Regions from separate parts of the Bradyrhizobium sp. USDA 223 genome, predicted to be linked through region 2. Evidence: riboswitches for the same ligand, from Rfam matches in the RefSeq annotation. Region 2 holds a riboswitch; the other holds the start of a gene.
The links. Region 2 has a riboswitch for cobalamin ahead of ABIA40_RS16500 (DUF1636 domain-containing protein). Riboswitches for the same ligand answer to the same signal wherever they lie in the genome.
Positions count from the first base shown of each region.

Region 1: another riboswitch for cobalamin. It lies ahead of metE (5-methyltetrahydropteroyltriglutamate--homocysteine S-methyltransferase); the one in region 2 lies ahead of ABIA40_RS16500 (DUF1636 domain-containing protein).

Region 1 is NZ_JBIYDR010000001.1:650,617-654,534, reverse strand. It holds gene metE (5-methyltetrahydropteroyltriglutamate--homocysteine S-methyltransferase) at 1-1,759, opposite strand, end outside; cobalamin riboswitch at 1,860-2,064, opposite strand; gene ABIA40_RS02600 (nodulate formation efficiency C protein) at 3,045-3,749, shown strand.
Region 2 is NZ_JBIYDR010000001.1:3,563,655-3,567,572, forward strand. It holds gene cobN (cobaltochelatase subunit CobN) at 1-183, opposite strand, end outside; gene cobW (cobalamin biosynthesis protein CobW) at 183-1,232, opposite strand; gene ABIA40_RS16500 (DUF1636 domain-containing protein) at 1,229-1,603, opposite strand; cobalamin riboswitch at 1,698-1,919, opposite strand; gene cobO (cob(I)yrinic acid a,c-diamide adenosyltransferase) at 1,960-2,595, shown strand; gene ABIA40_RS16510 (cobyric acid synthase) at 2,817-3,918, shown strand, end outside.

The DNA of each region.
Region 1 (3,918 bases), 2.9 Mb from region 2:
GAACAAACGACCAGTTCAGGATCGTCACCGGTCCGGTCAACATGGCCTTCATTGGCTTGCTAGTTAGTGATTGCGCATAGCGCCACCAGTCCACAGTGATCGGCTTCGACCGCACTACATCGCCAAACAGGATCGGGGGCCTGACGCAGCGCGAACCATAAGACTGTACCCATCCCTTCCTGGTAAATAGGAAGCCGCCGAGTTGCTCGCCAAAGTACTGCACCATGTCATTGCGCTCAAATTCTCCGTGCACGAGGACGTCAAGACCAATGTCCTCCTGCCAATGTACGGCGCGGGCTATCTCCTCCTTGATGAACCTGTCATATTGTTCGTCGCTCATCGCGCCTAGCGCATGCGCCGCACGAGCATTTCGAACCTCGCTGGTCTGCGGAAACGATCCGATTGTCGTGGTGGGAAAAGCTGGTAGTCCAAAGCGCGCCCTTTGGATCTCGGAACGACGGGCAAATGGGCTTGCGCGCCTGCGCATCGTCTGGTCGATCGCCCTCATCCGGGTAGCGACATTGGCATCATGGATCTTCGGCGAAGTCCGGCGGGCAGTCGCAGCGCATTCCGAATCGGCAAGAGCGAGCCCAACATTTTGGTCGCCAGCGAGTGCTCGCGCCAGGATCGCAAGCTCACGCATCTTCTGAACAGAGAAAGCAAGCCAGCTCTTGACGTCGGACGTGAGCCCGGTCTCGAGTTCAACATCGACCGGCACGTGAAGCAGCGAGCAGGATGGAGCGAGCTGTACACGGTGCTTGCCGAGCTTCGCAATCGCGGGCTCCAGCCGCTGACGAAGGGACGACAAGTTCGACCGCCATACATTACGGCCGTCGATGACCCCGAGCGACATGACGAGATCACTTCGGCCGACAGCGACGATCTTATCCAACAACTCTGGCGCTCGAACTAGATCAAAGTGCAGACCGGAAACCGGGAGGCTCAATGCGGTATCCAGATTGTCGCCTAGCTCGCCGAAATAGCTGGCAACCATGATCTTGATAGCCGGTCCCTCCTTTGCGAACCGGTTATAGGCATGTAGCAATGATTTTCGCACCGCTTCGTCCAGATCAAGGACCAGGCAGGGCTCGTCAAACTGAACCCAACTTGCCCCTCGTTCGGCCAATTCATGCAGAACGTCGATATAGACCGGTATCAAATCATCCAGTAGGGAGAGGGGCTGGAACGCGCTATCGGCACTCTTACCGAGCTTTAGGAATGTGACGGGCCCGATCATGACAGGGCGGGTTTGAAAGCCTAGAGCCTTTGCTTCCACATACTCTTCAATTGGTTTGCGAGAGCAAAGTCTGAACCCCTGTCCCTTGTAAAACTCGGGAACCATGTAGTGGTAGTTGGTATCAAACCACTTAGTCATTTCCTGCGCGGGTGCGCCAGACCCCCGCGGGCCCAGACCGCAACTCGCATCCTGATCGTCGCATTGTGATCCGCGAGCCATGGCGAAGTACGTCTTGAGGGAAACGGATTCTCCTTTCGAGGCGTAGATCTCCGGGATAGCGCCAACCATGACACTTGTATCGAGCACCTGATCATACAGCGAGAAGTCATTCGACGGAATGACCGTGACGCCGAGAGACTTCTGACGAGCCCAGTTCGCTGCGCGCAGGCCGGATGCGTCCTCGAGCAATTGCTGTTCGCTGATCTTTCCGGCCCAGTAGCTTTCAAGAGCGAATTTGAGCTCACGCCTTGGACCGATGCGTGGCGTACCGAGCGTAGCAACCGGAAGAGAGAGAAGAGACATAGTGTTAACCCCTGTTGGGGACAGAGGCCATGGCGGACGCAGGCAGAGGAAGTCGCGCGCGCGACGGCTGCTTGGCGCACCACCGAGACACCCCGCCCGTGGACCAATCTATCGTCGGGGCAGGTCTCCTGGCTCGCTGGCTCATCGCTGCTGTCCGGCCTTCCCAAAGCCGTGCGGGCTTCAGTGACATCGTTGGACAGTAGCTCGCCGCTCACAGTTGCGGGGGCAGCGCCGGCATTTGGACCGGCTTCCCTCTTAGCTCCGGATCAAGTGGGATTCGGAGAACCTCGACGAGCTTGGATTATCGGCAGGAGGACTCTTCCGTCAACCTCTCAGATTATGTGCCACGCTAATCTGCGACATCTACTAGGCGAATGACCGTCCATCTCTATGATTCTCTAAACAGAGCTATCGCAATCAGAGATGTCCTTGTCGGATGTCGGAGTGCGACTCGGAGCTGCCTTGAGGCGACGCCGCCCGCCCCATCAATGAAAGGGACAAAACCAGCCCGCGTAGCGGCGATTACCGCCGTTTCGAGCAGAATGCATTCGATGCGGCTTCCGATTTCCAGCGGTTCGCCCAGCACATTCGCTGGCCAGCTATTTTCTCGACTAGAGGATCCCCATTGAACACGTCAAGGCAGGAGGCGCAATCTAGCAACATACGCGGCGAGCAGGTTGATTTTCGTGCCAGCCAGACTTCTCGGCTCGTATCGCCAGCCATCATGTAGGCCGAACGCCGACGGCAACTTTAGCGAACCACCCGGTTCAATGACGGCAAACACACCGTCGAATCTCATCAGGCACTTGGCATCGAGGCGTTCACCTCTTCCGCAAACTATCTGTGCGGGACAAGGATGCACAAACTACGGCCGATACACTGAATGGAAACATCGAAACGTGCGCAGGTCGGAAAGTCGACAATAGGGACATAAAACCCGTGCAAATCTCCGCCTGCTGCCTGGCACGAAGAATGCAAGCCCCTCGACATGCCCAGTCTCTTCTGCTGGGGATGTCCAGCTCAGCCAATTGACGCTGTCGCTGGCTATGGAAGTTAGCGGCGCGTGACATAGAGGGGAGCGCCTGCCCGCGCGGGACAGCCGCGGGTGCCCCGTCGCGTCTCCGTAAACTTCTTGCGCTCGCTCATAGCAGGTTCAAGGTTGCCCGCCTTGAAAGATGTACGGATGAACCGTGATAGGCCGAGGGTCATGAAGAGAATGTCAGGAAGACCCGCGCTATGGCTTCGCCTGGGCGGACTTCTAATCTGCCTAGCCTGGCCGGCTGCCATGAGTAACACTATTCGCGCCAGCGACAACCCACTTGTCGAAAGACTCAAGTCAACGTGGCGAGCGCAAGATGGTGAGACGATAGAACAAATCATCTCCAATGTCTCGAAGGTGGCACAGTTCGTCCCTCAGATGTGGGGGGTCGCTGAACTTGGCGAAAACGACCATGTTTTCGTTTCGTGGACCAGGCACCGAGACAACAAATCAGACGAACAGTACGCTATCACCTGGAAAGTCGCGCTCGACGGTACGATTGAGCTTGCGTCAACCTATGCGAAGCCGATGGAATTGGGCTGGCGTGCCCTAGCGCTCTCGCTGATCGCCAAAGAAGTCGCAGATGGTGAAAGGGACGCAAATCTTAGCTTTCTGCATGATCCAAGTAACTTCAACTTTGTGACTACGCCGCAAGGCCGGCTCGGCGATCTTCTGCGGCAGGGCCGATGCACTATCATTGAACCTGTTGGGGTCGACTACTTACCCAAGCAGAATGACAAGCCGAACGAGAAAGGCGATCTATGGCGCATTCTGCTCTTGGTGAATTGCGATATCCAAGGACCACGTTATTTTACACACAACGGGGTCATCACCTTCGAGAAGAGCGAAGGCCAAGATTGGGAGCCACAATCCTCTTTTGCCAAGCGCATCGCGAAATTTCCTCCGGGCTCCTGGTTCCAACGGACCGAGCCAAAGGAAGAGGAAGACTAGGAGAGCGAAGGCCTTAGCAGACGGTCGCGCAGGGCAACATCGCACCGCAGCTGCCGTACGGTCGAACGCCTCGTACCAACTGCAAGACATACGCGCTCTGCAGTTGCGTTGTTTACGGCTCCGCAACAGTCCCGCTGCCTTTCTCGCAGCAGTTCGGCCCGCCGTAAGG
Region 2 (3,918 bases):
CTCAGCGAGATTGGCGAGCCGCAGCGACGGCAGGCTGCCCCGACCGCGCCGCCAGCCGGCCGCGAACGCGGCCAAATCGGAATCCGAATACGAGAGCACCACGAGATCGGCCGGGTCCTGGCCGATGTCTCTTGGCGTCGCGGTCTCCTCGAGACCGCGGCTCTCGCGGAAGACGACGTGCATCAGATGCCAGACCCTGAAAGACCAAGTCCCGCCTTGATCGCGGCCTCGTCGATATCGCCATGCTCGCCGATCACGACGAGCTTGGACTGCCTGTGACCCGCGCCCCAAGGCTTGTCGAACTGATGGCGCACCCGCTCGCCGACCGCCTGCAGCAACAGGCGCATCGGCTTGCCCGCGACCGCGATGTAGCCCTTGGCCCGCAGGACGTTCTGCTCGCGCGCCAGCTTCTGGACGGAGGCAACCAGTGCCTCGATATCCGCCACCTCCGGAAGGTCGATCACGACGGAGGCGAAATCATCATGCTCATGCTCTTCCTCGCCGTCGTGATGCGAGGGCCGCGCGGCGAGATCATTCTCGGCCGCCGCACCGAGGCCGAGGATGACGCGCGCGTCGATCGCGCCGTCGGTGACGGGCAGCATCGGCACGCGGCGCGGCATCTCGGCGGTGATCGCCGCCTTTGCGGCTTCGATTCCGGCCGCGCCCGCAAGGTCGGCCTTGGTCAGCAGCACGATATCGGCACAGGCGATCTGGTCCTCGAACACCTCCGACAGCGGCGTCTCGTGATCGAGATTGTCGTCCGCCGCGCGCTGCGCTTCCACCGCAGCCGGATCCGGCGCGAAGCGGCCGGCCGCGACGGCCTCGGCGTCGGCCAGCGCGATCACGCCGTCGACCGTGATGCGCGAGCGGATCTCCGGCCAGTCGAACGCCTTCAGCAGCGGCTTTGGCAGCGCCAGGCCCGAGGTCTCGATCAGGATGTGATCGGGCCGCACCGGCCGCGCCAGCAATTGCTCCATGGTCGGAATGAAATCGTCGGCGACGGTGCAGCAGATGCAGCCATTGGCGAGCTCGACGATGTTCTCCTCCGGGCAGTTCGCATCGGCGCAGGACTTCAGGATCTCGCCGTCGACGCCCTCGCTGCCGAACTCGTTGACGAGCACCGCGAGCTTCTTGCCGCCGGCATTGCTGAGCAGATGCTGGATCAGCGTCGTCTTGCCGGAACCGAGAAAACCGGTGACCACCGTGACGGGGACTTTTGCGAGCGAGTTCATTCAGCGGCCTCCGGCACGACGGCAATGGGGGGAATGCGGGCAAGCGACTGCTTGCGGAAGATCTCGGGACGGCTGCGCCATGGCACGATTCCGTCGGGCGCCGCCGCGTAGGCCGCAGCGCCCGCGACCACGTCCTGCGCATTCGCATCGGACAGGCGGCCATAGACATAGGACCAGCGGCCGGGCGCGCTGAGCGCGACCGAGCAGCCTTGGCTGCAGGCCGACAGGCATTCGACGGGAACCACGCTGACGCCCTCGGGCACGCCGGCCTCGAGGATCGCGCCATGCAGGCGCTTGCCGGGTGTCGTCTCGCCCTCGCCAAGCGTCTGGCCGGCGCGGCAGGTGATGCAGACATGAAGTGTGACGGTCATCGCCTCTTCCAGATAACAGCGGGAGGCGATGAGGCGCACGGACCATTCTCCAGAAAGGCCCGCTTCCCCGTCGCGGAACACCCCGTCCGCCGGTCCAAAACTCGTCCGCGCTGGCAGGTCTCCCGGCTTGCGGAGCAGGGTTTTGGCCCTTCGATCCCCGCCTTCCCGATTCCGTAAGGAATCAGTGGCTTCGGGCATCTCTCCGGTCACGGTCGCGGGGGCGGCTGCAGTTTGGATCCAGATCTTGCCGATTCGGACCCTATCGCATTCCCTCTTCGCCTGTCATAGGACAGGAACCAACGCCGGGCCACCATTTGCCGGTGGCCGCCACTTGTCAAGCCGAAGGACCGGGTCCCATGACATCTGAACCGGATACCCAAACAGCCGAGGAAACCGACATCAGGCATGCCCAGAAAATGGCGAAGAAGAAGGCCGCCCGCGACAAGATCATGGCGACCAAGAGCGGCGAAAAGGGCCTGATCATCGTCCATACCGGCGCCGGCAAGGGAAAATCCTCCTCGGCCTTCGGCATGATCGTCCGTTGCGTTGCGCATGGCTTCCCTTGTGCGGTGGTGCAATTCATCAAGGGCGCCTGGGACACGGGCGAGCGGCGACTGCTCACCGGCCATTTCGGCGACCTCTGTCAGTTCCACGCGATGGGCGAAGGCTTCACCTGGGAGACGCAGGACCGCGCCCGCGACATCGCCGCCGCACGCGCCGGCTGGGAGAAGGCCAAAGAGCTGATCCTCGACGAGCGGCTGCGCATGGTCGTGCTCGACGAGATCAACATCGCGCTGCGCTACGACTATCTCGATATCGCCGAGGTCGTCGAGTTTCTGACGACGCATAAACCTGCGATGACGCATGTCGTGCTCACCGGGCGCAACGCCAAGGACGAGCTGATCGAGATCGCCGACCTCGTCACCGAGATGACGCTGGTCAAGCATCCCTTCCGTTCCGGCATCAAGGCGCAAGCCGGCGTCGAGTTTTGATGCTGATGAGATTGGATTCTAATGCTGCGCCAAGAGAGGTATGCTCCCTCCCCCGCTTGCGGGGGAGGGTTGGGGAGAGGGTATCTCCGCAATCGAGAGCCCCCAAGAGGAGAAAACCCTCACCCGTGCCTTCGGCACGACCTCTCCCGCAAGCGGGAGAGGTGCACCGAGCCCGCAGCTGCTTGATTCAACTCAATCCCATTTCGCTTTAAAAGATATCGATGGCACGCGCATTGATGATCCAGGGGGCCGGCTCGGACGTGGGCAAGTCGCTCATCGTCGCCGGCCTCGCGCGCGCCTTCACGCGCCGCGGTCTGCGGGTGCTGCCGTTCAAGCCGCAGAACATGTCGAACAACGCCGCGGTCACGGTCGACGGCGGCGAGATCGGCCGCGCCCAGGCGCTGCAGGCGCTCGCCGCCGGTGTCGAGCCGCACACCGACATGAACCCGGTGCTGCTCAAGCCCGAGACCGATGTCGGCGCGCAAGTCGTGGTTCACGGCAAGCGCATCGCGACCGCACGCGCGCGCGACTACGCGGCGATGAAGCCGTCGCTGATGGGCGCGGTGCTCGAGAGTTTCGAGCGCCTGAAGGCGCGCGCCGATCTCGTGCTGGTCGAAGGTGCCGGCAGCCCGGCCGAGGTGAATTTGCGCAGGTCCGACATCGCCAATATGGGCTTTGCCCGCAAGGCGAATGTGCCGGTCGTGCTGGTCGGCGACATCGACCGCGGCGGTGTCATTGCCCAGCTCGTCGGCATCAAGACGGTGATCGACCCCGACGATGCCGCGATGATCTCCGGCTTCGTCATCAACAAGTTCCGCGGCGACCCCACCCTGTTCGACGACGGCTACAATCTGATCGAGCAAAAGACCGCATGGCGCGGGTTTGGCGTGCTGCCCTGGTTTCCGCGTGCTGGCGAGCTGCCGGCCGAAGACGCGCTCGGCCTGCGCGATGCGCGCAAGCCGGGCCGATGCAAGATCGCCTGTCTCGCGCTATCGCGCATCGCCAATTTCGATGATCTCGATCCGCTCAAGCTCGAGCCGGGCGTCGATCTCGTGATGGTGCGTCCGGGCGAAGCGATCCCGGGCGACGTGCGCCTCGTCATCATCCCTGGCTCAAAATCCACCCGCGGCGACCTCGCATTCCTGCGCGCGCAGGGCTGGGACATCGACCTGCTCGCCCACCACCGCAGGGGCGGCCATGTGCTCGGCCTCTGCGGCGGCTATCAGATGCTGGGACGCAGCGTCGCCGACCCCGAAGGCATCGAAGGACCTGCGGGCGACACGCCGGGCCTCGGGCTTCTCAATGTCGAGACGGTGATGAGCC